3 regions of the Marinobacter sp. LM1 genome follow, and region 1 is predicted to be linked to each of the others. Evidence: predicted binding sites of a transcription regulator. Region 1 holds the regulator's gene; each other region holds the start of a gene.

The links. The regulator LexA, encoded in region 1, represses DNA repair genes until DNA is damaged. The targets are predictions, from matches to a motif close to CTGTNTNNNNANACAG.
Region 2: a site for LexA is predicted at 3,174-3,189, ahead of recA (recombinase RecA). Genes of this name have one in related genera too.
Region 3: a site for LexA is predicted at 3,023-3,038, ahead of recN (DNA repair protein RecN). Genes of this name have one in related genera too.

The regions. Positions count from the first base shown of each region.
Region 1 is NZ_CP114373.1:1,655,869-1,661,076, forward strand. It holds gene OZ656_RS07735 (translocation/assembly module TamB domain-containing protein) at 1-1,445, shown strand, start outside; gene OZ656_RS07740 (SIMPL domain-containing protein) at 1,455-2,138, opposite strand; gene OZ656_RS07745 (gamma-glutamyl-gamma-aminobutyrate hydrolase family protein) at 2,150-2,887, opposite strand; gene OZ656_RS07750 (amidoligase family protein) at 2,880-3,881, opposite strand; gene lexA (transcriptional repressor LexA) at 4,048-4,659, shown strand; gene OZ656_RS07760 (cell division inhibitor SulA) at 4,699-5,193, shown strand; gene OZ656_RS07765 (hypothetical protein) at 5,201-5,208, opposite strand, start outside.
Region 2 is NZ_CP114373.1:1,252,177-1,257,384, reverse strand. It holds gene OZ656_RS05850 (Lon protease family protein) at 1-929, opposite strand, end outside; gene OZ656_RS05845 (PilZ domain-containing protein) at 1,168-1,545, shown strand; gene OZ656_RS05840 (flavodoxin family protein) at 1,546-2,007, opposite strand; gene recA (recombinase RecA) at 2,040-3,083, opposite strand; gene OZ656_RS05830 (nicotinamide-nucleotide amidohydrolase family protein) at 3,241-3,741, opposite strand; gene OZ656_RS05825 (FAD-dependent oxidoreductase) at 3,779-4,879, opposite strand; gene OZ656_RS05820 (TIGR04283 family arsenosugar biosynthesis glycosyltransferase) at 4,953-5,208, shown strand, end outside.
Region 3 is NZ_CP114373.1:3,716,459-3,721,666, forward strand. It holds gene dnaJ (molecular chaperone DnaJ) at 1-116, opposite strand, end outside; gene dnaK (molecular chaperone DnaK) at 195-2,120, opposite strand; gene grpE (nucleotide exchange factor GrpE) at 2,214-2,822, opposite strand; gene recN (DNA repair protein RecN) at 3,083-4,762, shown strand; gene fur (ferric iron uptake transcriptional regulator) at 4,817-5,208, opposite strand, start outside.

The sequences.
Region 1 (5,208 bases):
ATGCGGGTCCTGATGGCACTATCCGGATTGATGCCGGCGCCGGCGAGTTCGGGGTTCTGGTGCTGGACGACTGGCAGCCCATCACTCATGACCAGCTAGTGGTTGAGGCTAATCTTAAACCGGATGAGGCCAATGTCAGCCTGGATTTCAGCGGCCCGGAACTTGGCCAGTTTGACCTGGATCTTGCTGTGGATCCTCTGGCCAGTGACCGCACGGTTGATGGTGAATTCCGGCTCCAGGCCCTTAATCTTGCCTTCCTCTCGGCATTTACCGGTATTGAAGACATTCAGGGGCGGGTTAATGGCAGTGGTCGTTTGAACGGTCCCTTGATGAAGCCTGACGTCACCGGCGAGCTGGTGCTTAGTGAAGGGCGAGTGTTTGATCCTGGCCTTCCCCTGCCACTGGAGGAATTGCTTGTAGTGCTTGAGTTCCGGGGGCAGTCGGCCGATATCAGCGGGCGCTGGAAAAGCAATGATCGCAGTAAGGGCCAGGTCTCCGGGAGCTTGGAGTGGGGACAGTCGCCGCAAGTCGCGATCAACCTGAAAGGCGAACGGCTGCCGGTGACGCTGGAACCTTATGCCCGGTTGGAGGTGGCGCCGGATCTGGATATTGCCTTCAAATCTGGAGAGCTGTCGGTCTCCGGCCGCGTTGAGGTGCCCAGAGGCGAAATCGAAGTCCAGAGCGTCCCCCCATCGGCGGTATCGGTTTCCGAGGATGAAGTCATCGTGGGTGTCGAACGGGAAGAACCTGCCATTCGGTCGATGCTGATGGATGTGACTGTGGTGGTCGGTGAGGATGAGGTGTCGTTTGCCGCGTTTGGTGTCACCGGCAACCTCGAAGGCACGTTGCGCATTGGCAACAAAATGGATACGCGGGGTGCGCTGCAGTTAGTGAATGGTCGCTATGAAGCCTTTGGCCAGGAACTGGACCTGCGCCGGGCACGGATTCTCTTTGTAGGTGCGCTGAACCGACCGTATTTGGACATTGAGGCAGTCCGTGAAGTTGATACGGTGGTCGCCGGGATCCGGTTGTCCGGCCCGGTGGATGAGCCGGAAACGGAAGTGTTCTCGGAACCGTCGATGCCGCAGAGTGATGCCTTGTCGTACGTTATTCTTGGCCGTCCGCCCCGGGGCCAGGGGGATGAGGGGCAGATGAGCCGGGCTGCGTTGTCACTGGGTCTTACCCAGGCCAGCAAGATCACACAAGGTATTGGAAACGAGCTGGGTATCCGTAACCTGACATTGGAGGCGGAGGGTTCAGGGGAGCAGGCCTCCGTGGTGGCGAGCGGCTATATCACAGACGAACTAAGCCTCCGTTATGGTGTTGGCATATTTGAACCCATTACCACGGTAGCCCTGCGCTACGATTTGGGCCGCTACTTCTATCTGGAGGCCGCCAGTGGTCTGGCGGCCTCACTGGATATTTTCTATACACGGAACTTCTGAGTGGCCAGGTCAGTCCAGCTCGAAGGTGGCGCTGACGGTGGCCTGGATTTCCCTGGGGCCCACGCTTGAAACGGCGTCACCGACCATTTTCGATTCCGCTTGCATCATCGGTACCGGACGATGGCCGCCGTTCACATTCAGACTGACCACTTCGCCACAACGTTGCTCGAGTTGCTTGGCGACAAACTCGCAGCGGCTTCTGGCATCGGCGATGGCCCTTGCCAGAGCCTCGCGTTCCAGCCCCTGCTCGTCTGAGTGGAAAAACTGGTGGCTGCCAAGATGATATTGCAGCCCCAGCTTGTTGGCTTCACCAATCAACGGATTCAGCAGATCCAGATCGTTGATCGAGAAGCTGACGGTCTGGCTTGCCACCGATACTCGCTTGGGATCCTGGCCTTGTTCCCGTACAGGAAGCATGCGAGTGTAAACACTGAGATCGGCATCAGAATAGTCGTCCAGCTCATTACGATAGGCCGCAATGGCCTGGCGCCATTCGTCCATGGTGTCGGACACCTGTTCAGAGGCCTTGGCGGCATCCGGGTGCTCGGCCGTGACTGAGAACTGCAGTCTGGCGCTGTCTGGTTCGTAACGAACAATACCTTCGCCATTCAGGCTCACTTCTCCGGCACTGGCTGCCGCGGGTATCACGGTGACGGCGGCGGCGAGCGCAAGTGGCAGTCGACGTTTGATCATGGTCATTCTCCTTATGAGTGGAACTCCGGGCCTTCCCGGTTATCCAGTCGTTCCAGTTTCCGGGCCCGGGCGGCGTGCACAAAGTGGCTGAAGATGCGACGGTGCCCGGTGTGGTAAAGCAGGTATTCGGGGTGCCATTGCACTCCCATCAACCATTGTCGGCCGGTGTTTTCGATGGCCTGCACAAACAGGTCGTTGTCCACGGCCGTCACTCTGAGATTCTGTCCAAGGCGCTTGATGGCCTGGCTGTGAATGCGGTTGGCGCCAATCACGTGGCTGTACATCAGGCCTCCCAGACGGCTGTCCCGGACCAGGCGAACCGTTTGGAGGGGTAATAACAAAGGTCGATGTCGGGTATGTACCCGCAACGGGGTAACGTTCTGGCACAGGGACCCGCCGTGAAAGACGTTGATAAACTGTGCACCGCGGCAGATACCCAGCACCGGAATGTTAATCGCCTCCGCCTGGCGGAGAAGCTCGGTGTCGGTAGCATCCCGTTTCAGGTCATACCTGGCCGTCACCTGGGGTTGTTGACCATAGCGGCCCGGATGCACGTGGGTGCCGCCCGAGAGTACCAGCCCGTCCAGTAGTTCGACGTTGGTTCGGTCGCCCGGGCGGATGTAGTGTGTTCTGGCGCCATGCAGGCGCAGGCCCAGGCTGATCAGCCGATGGGCCATACTTCGCCGGGCCGGGCCACTGATGCCGATGGTGAGGCCGGGGATGTCCGTTTCGCTTTCCCAGTCAGACATAACCGTGCTGATGCAGCCATTCATCGGTGGTCTCACGCCAGGAGCGGGTGAGATTGCGGAAGCTGAACTTCCGGGAGTCGTGGAATTCGCCCCGCAGGGCATCAAGATCCTGACGGTTGTTGGCAAGCTGCTCCAGCACTACCCAATCGTTCCAGACTGTGGAGAAGTGCCAATTGGGATTGTCGATATCACAATCCGGCAGCCGGTAGTGCAGAGTAGGACGACTTTTGATCCTGGGGTCCTGAACGTATTCGGACAACAGCGATTCGTTCAGATGAGCGAACAGTGGCAGAAGATCCAATGCCTTGTTCCGGGTAGGGTTGTAGTGCAGATAGTCCCTCATCAGTGTGTCCAGGTCAGGACGGTAATCGTCCGCCATCAGCTTGTCTGTGTAGCGGCTGCTCCAGGGCTCGATGTAGGTGGTGAACTTCCGGCTGATATCCAGCTGATGCCGGGACTTGAGCCAGTCATACAGCAGTGCGAACGCCTGCAGGTAACGAACCAGGGTATCGGGCTCGAGGTCGGGCAGTTCCGGGTTGAGCTGAAGCCCGAACGCAAAGTAAATGGCCTCCCGGCTGCCTTCTGCACCCAGGCCTCGAAGCTCGTCTACCAGATTCTCAATCATGTCCAGAGCCGACATTGCCAGCGGCGGCCCTACTATCTCCAGAGGGACAATTTTTTCAGCGGCAAAATCAATGACATCCATGGCGTGGTTGCCGAGCTCCCGAATGGATTCCGGGAGCCGTTCATCGGCGAGGTCCAGATCTTTGATGGGATCAGAGTCCAGTTCGATGGTGAAAACCCCGGCATCGGTGTCCAGTCGGGTGACATAACGGGATGTCAGCTCCGGCTCACCCCCAAGTAGGCGGGCAGCGTGCGCGACCAGGGCCTCGTAGGTCAGGCCGGACAGTTCAATCTCAACCCCGACTTTTCGTTCCTGGCCGTCCCGATTTGTCTTGCGTTCCGGCATCTTGCAGCGATCGTTTGCGGTCATGGTTGGTTATGGCTTCCCTGTGTCTGGTTTCCGTCACCATAACATACAGGCTGGTGCTCGCCTGTTACAGGAAGGAAACGAAACGGAGGGGGCTTTACACTGGATAAAACACTGTATATAGTCAGTTCACTGTATAAAAAAACAGGATCGAAATTCCGGAGCCCGACTGATGAAACTGACTGCAAGACAATCCCAGGTGCTGGACATTATCCGACGTTACGTGGATGAAACCGGCTACCCGCCCACCAGGGCTGAAATTGCCGCAGAGCTGGGATTCCGTTCCGCCAACGCGGCGGAAGAACATCTGAGGGCTCTGGCAAGGAAAGGCGCCATCGAGATGGTCCCGGGAGCCAGCCGGGGCATTCGCCTGCCGGAGGCCGAAGAAGATCTGGGCCTCCCTGTCATCGGGCAGGTTGCCGCCGGTAGCCCGATTCTGGCGCAGGAACATATTGAAGATCACTGCACGCTGCAGCCGGGCTTCTTCTCTCCTTCAGCAGATTACCTTTTGCGGGTACGGGGGATGAGCATGAAAGACATCGGGATTCTGGATGGTGATTTACTGGCGGTGCACAGTACCCAGGATGTCCATAACGGTCAGATCGTTGTCGCTCGTGTCGGAGAGGAGGTCACCGTCAAGCGTTTCCGCAGGGAAGGCAACAAGGTCTGGCTGATTGCAGAGAATGAGGAGTTTGCTCCGATTGAGGTCGATCTTGCGGAGCAGGAATTGTTTATTGAAGGTCTCGGCGTAGGCGTTATCCGCCGCTCCGATCTTCACTGAGTACCGTATTCGGCAGCGCATGGCGCAGGTAGGTGAGTAATGGAACAGTTGAGCTTCACTCAGAACATGGCATTTCAGCCGGCAGCTGTTGTTGCGGCTGGTGCGGTTTCCTCTGGCCAAAGGGCACCGGCGGCCAGGGTAGCAGCGTCCGGTTCGGAGCGACGTTCAGCGTCTGGCTTCGGTGGCAATGTTACCGAGATTATTCTTCCGGAGGAGCAGGTGGAGAATTTCCAGTTGCTGCTGCCAATGCTCACACAACTCAACCAGGAGAAACGTTGGCTGGCGTGGATTGATCCTCCCCAGTCCCTGGTGGCCAAGTGGCAGAAAATGCACGGCATTGTGGCCAGTGAGATTCTGGTGTTGCGGTCAACGACAGAATTCCCGGCTCAAGAGCTGGCTGAGCGGGCGCTGGGCGCAGGCACCTGCCATGCCGTTGTGCTCTGGACTCACAAGCTGGGCCGTGCGGCGCTGGAAGCGTTGCAAAAGGCATCTGCCAAGGGTAATAGCCACGGTGTGGTGTTGCGCCAGAGATAACGGGTGCTCAATGCA
Region 2 (5,208 bases), 400 kb from region 1:
TGATGCACCAGCACATTGATGAGGTAGCGCCGGGGCATTCTCTTGTCCAGTGCGGCCCAGGCAATGGCAGCCTGCTCCTCGTCGTCTTCCAGGAAAATATCCAGGTTATCCACCAGGTCTTTGCGAACCGCCTCCAGGTAAGTAACCACATCGGGCTGTTCACGGTATTTCTCCACCAGCTCGTCAATCTGATGGCCGGAGATACCCTCCAGGGTCTCCTGGTTCAGAGCCTGCTGTTTGTCGGCATATTCCTGTTCCCAGTCCGCCATTTTCCGCAACGCCTGGCGCAACTTCTTCTCAAGCTTGTTGATCGAGTCCTCAAACTTGTCCCGCTGCTCCTCGGTCAGAGCCTGGAAACTTTCCGCGGTGTGAGGCTCGTCGCCGTTCATGGCGACCAGGCGATAGCCACCGGGGGTGGTTACCGTCAGGCTTACCTTTTTCCGCTTGGCCTGGGCAGCCACTTTGGCCAGCTCATCTTCCTGCCTCTTGCCGTAATCATTCTTCAACTGCTCCGAGCGTTCCAGAAAGCTGTCGCTGTCAAAAGTCTGGGGGATCGTTTTCACCAGCCGGGTCATCAGCTTTTCCATGTCCTGCTTCAGCTGGGTCCCCATACCTCCCGGCAGCTGCAACAGCTTGGGATTACGCGGTTCCTCGAAGTTGGCGACATAACACCAGTCATGGCTTTGCTGCAGCGTGTCCACATGATGCTCAAGGTAACGCAGCATCATGGTTCGCTTGCCCAGCCCATTCCGACCCACGGCATAGACGTTGTAGCCGCCATGGGGCATGGCCAGGGCAAAGCGCACGGCCTCCTGGGCACGGTTCTGGCCCACGATTTCGGCCAGGGGCTCAAGTTGCCTTGTGGTCTTGAATGGCAGGTCTTTGAGGACGCAGGCTTTATACAGCTGATGCAGGGGCAGAGACTTCAAATTGGCTTCCCGTAACGGTCAGTTTTGTCGGATTTCAGGCCCGCCATTGTAGTGCCTGGGGCCGGGTCTGTCGCGTACCTCGTCCGGTTTTATCGAAAGGGGCCAGAGCCGACCGCAAGTGCCAACTTGGTCACAAATCCGGCCGTGGTCATTTTTCATGCAAGCCGTCGATTACTACACTTCATCTCCCGGACGGAATCCGGCCACAACAAGTACAAGACACGTGATGACTGAAAACATGACGAATAATTCCGCAGATCGCCGCATCAAGGATCGTTTTCCGGCGTCCTGCCTGAGGGTTCAACTTCGTGAGCGCGGTTTCTTCGGCCGTGGCAAACAGCCTGTGGCAGTTACCTGCCTGGACATGAACCGCTATGGTATGGCGGTTCTCTGCCCACGACCGGTGGATGTAGGTGTGCGACTGTTTCTTGATATCGAGGGCAAGTACATCAGTGAATCCCGGGTCGGAGCCCGGGTTATCGCCTGCCAGCCCTACCAGGCGGGATATCGGGTCAGTCTGCAGTTTGCCTATTGCCTGGACAAAAATGCCTACTCACGAACGATGGACAACGCACTGTCCCGTATTGAAGGCTTCTACAACCGCTACGCCAGTTGATCAAATCAGGCCGGCGTCAAGGCTGGCCGCCACTGCCATACCCAACTCGTAACACTGCTCTTCAAACTCGGGCCGGAATTCACCCCGGCATACCAGTGCATCCTGCACCAGCTTCCAGCGCAGCCCTGTGGTTATGGTCTCAATAGCTCGGCGGGTCCCGGTACCATCATGGCCGGCACGGATATAAAAGGCAAAAGGCAGGCCCTGGGTTTTCTCCAGGCAGGGATAGTAGCTGCGGTCGAAAAAGTCTTTCAGGGCGCCAGACATGTAGCCGAGGTTTTCCGTGGTGCCCAGGATGATGGCGTCGCATGCGAGGATGTCTTCGGGGCCAGCTTCGAGAGGCGCCTTTACCACCACCTCTACCGCTTCGATGTCCGGATTACGAGCGCCATTTTCGATGGCGCTCCGTAATCTCAGGGTATTCGGAGACGGGGCATGAGCCACAATCAGCAGTCGCTTCATGTCACGCCTCCCTATCTTTCTCTTTTTAGAATTTATAGCAGTTCGCCATTGGCTTCAGCAGGAGCCTCCGCCGTCTCTTTCTTGACCGGCTTGGGCATCAGCTTGTCACGCACTTTAGCCTCGATTTCATTGGCGATATCCAGGTTCTCTTCCAGGAACTTACAAGCGTTTGCTTTGCCCTGGCCGATCTTGTCGCCGTTATAGGCGTACCAGGCACCGGACTTGTCCACAAAGCCTTCTTTCACGCCCATGTCGAGCACTTCCGCCATGTGGTAGATGCCCTTACCGTACATGATCTGGAATTCTGCCTGCCGGAACGGCGGCGATACCTTGTTCTTGACGACTTTTACGCGGGTTTCGTTGCCCACCACTTCGTCGCCGTCTTTCACCGAACCGATACGGCGAATATCAAGGCGCACAGAGGAGTAGAATTTCAGGGCGTTACCACCGGTGGTAGTCTCGGGGCTACCGAACATAACGCCAATCTTCATACGGATCTGGTTGATGAACACCATCAGGCAATTGGCGTGCTTCACATTACCGGTAAGCTTGCGCAGTGCCTGTGACATCAGGCGAGCCTGAAGACCCACGTGGCTGTCGCCCATTTCGCCTTCAATTTCCGCTTTCGGGGTCAGCGCCGCAACCGAATCGACAATGATCACGTCCACCGCGTTCGAGCGCACGAGCATGTCGGCGATTTCCAGCGCCTGCTCACCGGTATCCGGCTGGGAAACCAGCAGCTCATCAACGTTAACACCCAGCTTTTCCGCATAAACCGGGTCCAGAGCGTGCTCGGCATCCACAAAGGCACAGGTTTTACCCTGTTTTTGCGCTTCCGCGATAACCTGCAAAGTCAGCGTGGTTTTACCGGAGCTCTCCGGGCCGTAAATCTCAACGATCCGACCGTAAGGAAGACCACCAATACCCAGAGCAACATCCAGCCCAAGAGAGCCGGTGGATACGGCAGGAATCGCCTCACGGGGCTGGTCGCCCATCTTCATTACGGCACCTTTACCGAACTGGCGTTCGATCTGGCTCAACGCTGCGCCGAGTGCTTTCTTGCGGTTATCTTCCATTCTTGCAAACCCTCGTTACCAGGGCCGCTCAACCTTGTCGGCCAATGCGGCAGAATCCGGAGAAAACCTGAATAGCCATCCAGTTTTTTCCTGTATATTTGAACAGTATTAAAACATATGGCCAGAAGGAGACCAACCCCCGGAAAGGTGAAAATCCTCACAGGGTTTCGACAAATCCGGTAACTCCTTCTAATACATACAAAACCGACTGCCGGCGCACCTGATCCCGATCGCCATCGAAATGCGCTACCCGGGCTTCGATGTTGCCAGCCCGGCTGCCCCAGGCAAACCAGACCGTACCAACCGGCTTGTCTGCACTACCCCCACCCGGCCCGGCAACACCGCTGATAGCGACGGCAATATCCACGCCTGTGGCACGTATGGCACCTGTCACCATCTGTCGCACCACCGGTTCACTGACCGCCCCGCACTGCTCCAGAGTATCAGCCTGTACGCCAAGGATGGCCTGCTTGGCGGCGTTACTGTAGGTCACCAGACCCGCCATAATATAGGCGGACGACCCCGCCCGGTCAGTCAGCACCTTGGCCACCCAGCCACCGGTGCAGCTTTCAGCGGTGGCGATGGTCATCCCCTTACGCTCAAGCGCCACCGCCAGCGCGTCACCAGCCTTGGCCAATTGTCCGTCGGTCACATTCATACGGTTCTCCCGTTTCCTGTAATGCCCGTCGCCAGTCTCAGGCTCCGGGAAAACTGTCAACAAATCCGCGATCAATGCGGTCTTTCCACTTCCAGACCCAGGCCCCCGAAAACGTCAAAGGGCCATAACTACCAATCGCCGTGCAGTCTCCCGCCGCCAACAGGTACAACGAAAACCTTCGCGGATAGAAACGCGCCAACGGTTTACCCGATATCGCAGCAGCAAGATTACGGGCCAGTATCGGCCCGGCACGAACCGCGTGTACCCCGGAACGGTCCAGCCTTTGGTCAACCCGGCTACAGGTATCTCCGGCCACAAACACATTGTGGTGAGACGTACTGCGATGGCTGGCGTCTACCCTGACAAAACCGGCTTCGTCTACGGCCAGGCCGCTGGCTCCCAGAAAGGGCAGAGCCCTGCCACCGGTAGATACCAGAACCGCATCGGCCCGCATTCGTCGCCCACCGGCCAACCGAACCCCGTCAACCACCGGCTCTCCATACTCCTCAACAATCTCGACACCGCAGCGCATCAGCGCCCGCCGCACCAGGCGGCGAAAGCGGGGACGAAAGCCCGGTACCACACCATTGCTGCCGGCCACCAGAACAACGCCCGCCTGGTCGCAATCCGCTGATCGCCGGGCCAGGGCCATAGCGATCTCCGCACCTCCTGCGCCTCCACCAAGAACAACAATACGCGGGCGCGCTCTGGCGCGCAGTGATCGCTCGGTTGCCGGCCAGTCTTCAGCAAATCGTTCGACGGGCTTAACACCGAGGATCATGCTGTCCGGCTCGTTCAGCACGGCACTGTCACTGGCCGATCCAACATCGACAGAAAGCAGATCGTAGGGCACCCCTTCACCACTTGCCAACACGACCTCCTGCTCGGCTGCCCGCAATTCAACAGCCCGATCGAGCACCAGCCTGCCACCGGCGGCGATCACCGTGGGCCCGACCAGGACACGACACTGATCGAAGCGATAGTGCCCGGCCAGCCAGCCCGGGATCATCCCGGAGTAGTACTGCCACCGGGACGGTGACACTAGCACCAACTCAGTCTCCGGCAACGGATCGCGCGCGAACTGACGCAACGCCACCATGTGAGCGTGGCCGGCACCCAGCAAAACCAGTCGCTTCATATTCTCATCTCTCGCCTGCCATGCTCACCATCCCGAGCTCTGATATGCTCCTCTCAGGAGGTCACCAAAATCCATGTTGCGACACCCAATACGCGAAGAAGATCCCCGGCTCGCAATCATCGTCCCCGTTCTCAACGAGATTGACGGTATCGAACCACTGCTGAGCCACCTGGAAATCTGGCGTCAGCGGGGCGCCGAAATCATTGTGGTGGATGGCGGCAGCGACGACAAATCGGACAGTCTCATTGAAGCAAGGGGGTTTCCCCTGATTCGCTCTGCCCGCGGACGCGCAACCCAGATGAATGCTGGAGCACGAAGCAGCCAATCGC
Region 3 (5,208 bases), 2.1 Mb from region 1:
TCCGGGTTACGGTCCGGGTGGTACTTCATCGCGAGCTTTCGATACGCCCGCTTAATTTCCTTTTCGTCCGCATCCCGGGAGATCCCGAGTACTTCGTAATAATCGCGCTTGGCCATGCTTCAAAACCCTGTTTTTATAACGAGGAAAACGCGAGCCCGGCCCGCGTTTCCCCAACTACTTGATGTACCTCGGAATTACTTCTTGTCGTCGTCTTTGACTTCCTCGAACTCGGCATCGACGGCGTCGTCAGCACTCTTGGCCTGACCTTCTTCCTGGCCACCGGCCTGCTGAGCCTGGTCGGCCTGATCCGCGTACATCTTCTGAGCCAGCTCAGAGGACACTTCGGTCAGCTTTTGAGTCTTGGCTTCGATCGCTTCCTTGTCAGAACCCTCGAGGGCCTCTTCCAGATCCTTAATGGCGGCCTCGATGGACTCCTTCTCGCTGTCGGAGACCTTGTCACCGGCTTCACTCAAGGTCTTGCGCACGGCGTGTACCATGGCATCACCCTGGTTACGGGCCTGGACAAGCTCCTCGAACTTGCGGTCTTCCTCGGCATTGGCCTCGGCATCGCGAACCATCTTCTCGATCTCGTCATCGTTCAGACCAGAAGAGGCCTTGATCACGATGGACTGTTCCTTGCCGGTCGCCTTGTCTTTGGCAGACACGTTCAGGATACCGTTGGCATCAATATCGAAGGTTACTTCGATCTGCGGCACACCGCGCGGTGCCGGCGGAATGTCGGCCAGATCGAAACGGCCCAGAGACTTGTTCTGTGCCGCCTGCTTACGCTCACCCTGAACCACGTGAATGGTCACTGCAGTCTGGTTGTCATCCGCTGTAGAGAAGGTCTGCGATTTCTTGGTCGGAATCGTGGTGTTCTTCTCGATCAGCGGAGTGGCCACGCCACCCATGGTTTCGATACCCAGGGTCAGCGGGGTTACGTCCAGCAGCAGTACGTCTTTCACGTCGCCAGACAGTACCGCGCCCTGAATCGCTGCCCCCATGGCTACAGCCTCGTCCGGGTTCACGTCTTTACGCGGCTCTTTGCCGAAGAACTCTTTTACTTTCTCCTGCACCAGCGGCATACGGGTCTGACCACCGACCAGAATAACCTCGTCGATTTCACCAGCCTTCATGCCCGCATCCTGAAGAGCAACCTTACAGGGCTCCAGACTGCGCTGAACCAGGTCTTCCACCAGCGACTCCAGCTTGGCACGGGTCAGCTTCACGTTCATGTGCTTGGGACCAGACGCATCTGCAGTGATGTACGGCAGGTTTACGTCGGTCTGCTGGCTGCTGGAGAGCTCGATCTTGGCCTTCTCGGCCGCTTCTTTCAGACGCTGCATGGCCAGAGAGTCGCCGCGAAGATCGATGCCGCTGTCTTTCTTGAACTGGTCGGCCAGATATTCAATCACTTTCAGGTCGAAGTCTTCACCGCCCAGGAAAGTGTCACCGTTGGTGGCCAGTACTTCGAACTGGTGCTCTCCGTCTACGTCCGCAATTTCGATGATGGACAGATCGAAAGTACCACCACCCAGGTCGTACACAGCAACGGTACGATCACCGCTCTTCTTGTCCAGGCCATAAGCCAGGGCCGCAGCAGTCGGCTCGTTGATGATCCGCTTCACTTCCAGGCCAGCAATCTTGCCAGCATCCTTGGTCGCCTGGCGTTGGCTGTCATTGAAGTACGCAGGCACGGTGATCACCGCTTCGGTTACCTTTTCACCCAGGTAGTCTTCTGCAGTCTTCTTCATTTTCTTCAGAACTTCTGCAGACACCTGCGGCGGCGCCATTTTCTGACCCTTTACCTCAACCCAGGCGTCACCGTTGTCTGCCTTGGCGATTTTGTAGGGCACCATCTTGATGTCTTTCTGAACCACGTCATCTTCAAAACGACGACCAATCAGACGCTTGATGGCGTAAAGAGTGTTGTGCGGGTTGGTCACCGCCTGACGCTTGGCTGACTGGCCAACCAGAGTCTCGTTGTCATCGGTGTAGGCGATGATGGACGGGGTGGTGCGATCACCCTCTGCGTTTTCAATCACCTTTACCTTGTCGCCATCCATGATCGCCACACAGGAGTTTGTGGTTCCCAGGTCGATACCAATAATCTTGCTCATCGAATCACTCCAAATCTTTCTGAATGCTGTTCCGGAGAATGCCTACCCCGGCCTTTGCTGTTTAATCGCTATATTGGCGCTCTGCTCGACTTTTCAAGCCTGCTCGTCGATTTTTGGCGCATCTTCTGCCTTGGCCACTACGACCATCGCCGGACGAACCACCCGGCCATTAAGCAGATAACCTTTCTGCACAACCGCAACCACGCTGTTAGGCTCGGCATCCGGCGCCGGCACCATGGACATGGCTTCGTGCTGCTGCGGATCGAACGGCTCACCCACCGGGTTGAGCTGTTCAACGTTGAATTTCTTCAGGCTGTTCATGAACAGCGTCAGGGTCATTTCCACACCTTCGCGAATGGACGCAACCAGCTCGCCTGCATTTTCGTGACCCTCGGTGCTTTCGACCGCCTTCTCCAGACTGTCGGCCACCGGCAACAGCTCTTTCACAAACTTCTCGAGCGCAAACTTGTGAGCTTTTTCCACATCAATCTCGGCCCGGCGACGGACATTCTGCATCTCCGCCTGTGCCCGCAAGGCCTGCTCCTGGTACTCCTGCAGTTTCTGCTGCAGCACATCCAGCTCGGAGCCCTGATCCGGTGACTGCTCGGCATCCTGGTTACCTGCAGCCTGCTCTTCCGCCGCAGCTTCTGCTGCCTCGTTGCGTTCTTCTACCTGTTCGTTGCGCTTTTCGTCAGCACTCATGACAACTCCTGATAACGTTTTCACGGCCACGAAGGCCTGCAGAAATAACCACTCCCGCTTGTCCAGAAAGCAGGAAAGAATCGCTTTGCGAACCGATATGGGGCCCGCTTCCCGGGTTTCAACCGTCACCCACGCAATCTTTGATGTTTTCATCAATTCCTGTTTGCAAACCGGAAAAACCCTGTATATATTCACAGCAACTGTATGAACGAACAGTGGTCAGAGTTATCACTTGCTCAAGAACGAGCGGAGGTTGCGGCATGCTCACACAACTCACGGTATCGAACTACGCCATTGCAGAAAGGGTTGAACTGCAGTTCAACCGCGGTATGACAGCCCTGACCGGTGAAACCGGCGCCGGCAAGTCGATTGTACTCGATGCCCTGGGGCTGGCCATGGGTGGCCGGGCCGATGCCGGCGCCGTTCGCCATGGCGCCAAGCGTGCCGACATTACCGCCAGCTTCGATATATCCCGCATCCCCGAAGCCCGGTCCTGGCTGGACAGCCATGAGCTGGACGACAAGGACGATTGCATCCTGCGCCGGACCATCAGCAAGGACGGCCGCTCCAAGGCATTCATTAATGGCCAGCCCTGCCCGCTGTCACAATTGAAAGAACTGGGCAGCCTGCTGATGGATATCCACAGTCAGCACCAGCATCAATCCCTGCTGCGCAAGGAAACCCACCGAAAGCTGCTGGACGAGTTCGCCGGCGCGGAAAGCCTGGCCGACGAAACCCGATCTGCATGGAAAGCCTGGCACCAGACGCGCCAGAAACTACTGCAACGCCAGCACAATGCTGATGAGGCCGAGGCCCGTTTGCAGCTGCTGCGCTATCAGGTGGAAGAGCTGGACAGGTTGGCGCTGGGCGAGGACGAACAGACAACCCTGGAAACCGAACAGGCACAGCTCAGCCAGGCCGACGCCGTACTTCACAGCAGCCACCAGGCCGCCCTGCTATGCACTGAAGATGAGGTTTCGGCCGCAGACCTGGTGCGCCAGGCACTGCTCCAACTGGAGCAACTGCCGGTTGATGTCCCGGCACTGACCGACACCATCCAGATGCTGAACGAAGCACAGATTCAGATTTCAGAAGCCGGCGACAACCTGCGCCGCTTCGTAGACGACTACGAAGCCGACCCGGTCCGACTGAACGAAGTGGAAGAACGGCTCAGCGCCATTTATCAGATGGCACGCAAACACCGGATCACCCCGGAGGAGTTGCCGGAGTTGCATCAACGCCTGAGCCAGGAGCTGGCCGAACTGGATGGCGGTGAAGGCAGCCTGGAACAGCTTCAGGCCGAGCTGGAAAACCTGCGGGCACGGTTTGACGCCCTGGCCACCAAACTGACAGAAACACGCCGGAATGCCGCCATGGAGCTCGACCAGCGAATCGCCCGGGAGTTGGCACAATTGAGCATGCCATCGGTGCAGTTTGTCAGCCACCTGAGCCGGAACAGTGATGACGAACCTGCCCCTCACGGCATGGAAGAGGTGGAATTCCTGGTGAGTGCCAACCCGGGCCAACCCGCCCGATCGTTGGCCAAGGTGGCTTCCGGCGGTGAACTTTCCCGCATAAGCCTGGCCATTCAGGTGGTTGTGGCACAAACCTCCACCACACCGACTCTGGTATTCGATGAGGTGGATGTCGGCATCGGTGGCGGCACCGCGGAGGTCGTAGGCCGCCTGCTGAGAGCACTCGGCGAGAATGGCCAGGTACTGTGCGTCACGCACCTGCCGCAGGTGGCGGCCCAGTGCCATCAGCATTTGTTCGTCAGCAAATTTACGGAAAAAGACGCGACCTATTCACGCATCGAATCCCTGGATGACCAGGGCCGGATCAGCGAAGTTGCAAGGATGCTTGGCGGAGTGGACATGACAGAACAGACCATAGCCCATGCCCGGGAGATGTTTGTAAAGGGCCAGGCAACCCATCACTAATCCCCCTCTCGTTTCGGAGAGCTTCTGGGCCAGCCTTGTCGCTGGCCCTTTTTTTTACTTCTTATCGGACTTCAGTGGCTTCACGTAAAGGATCAGGCTGTGATCGACAATCTCATAGCCGTGCTCTGCCGCAATCTTCTGCTGGCGCTCCTCGATAACCTCATCGACGAACTCAACAACTTCGCCAGTTTGGGTGCAGACCATGTGGTCGTGATGATCATCGCCGGCCATCTCGAACACCGCGTGACCGCCTTCGAAATTATGACGCAACACGAGGCCTGCAGCTTCGAACTGGGTCAGCACCCGGTAGACTGTCGCCAGGCCCACGTCATCGCCCTGGTCCAGCAGCTTTTTATAAACGTCTTCAGCACTCAGGTGATGTTCTTCGGCATTCTCAAGGATATTGAAGATCTTGACCCTTGGCAGAGTAACCTTCAGACCGACTT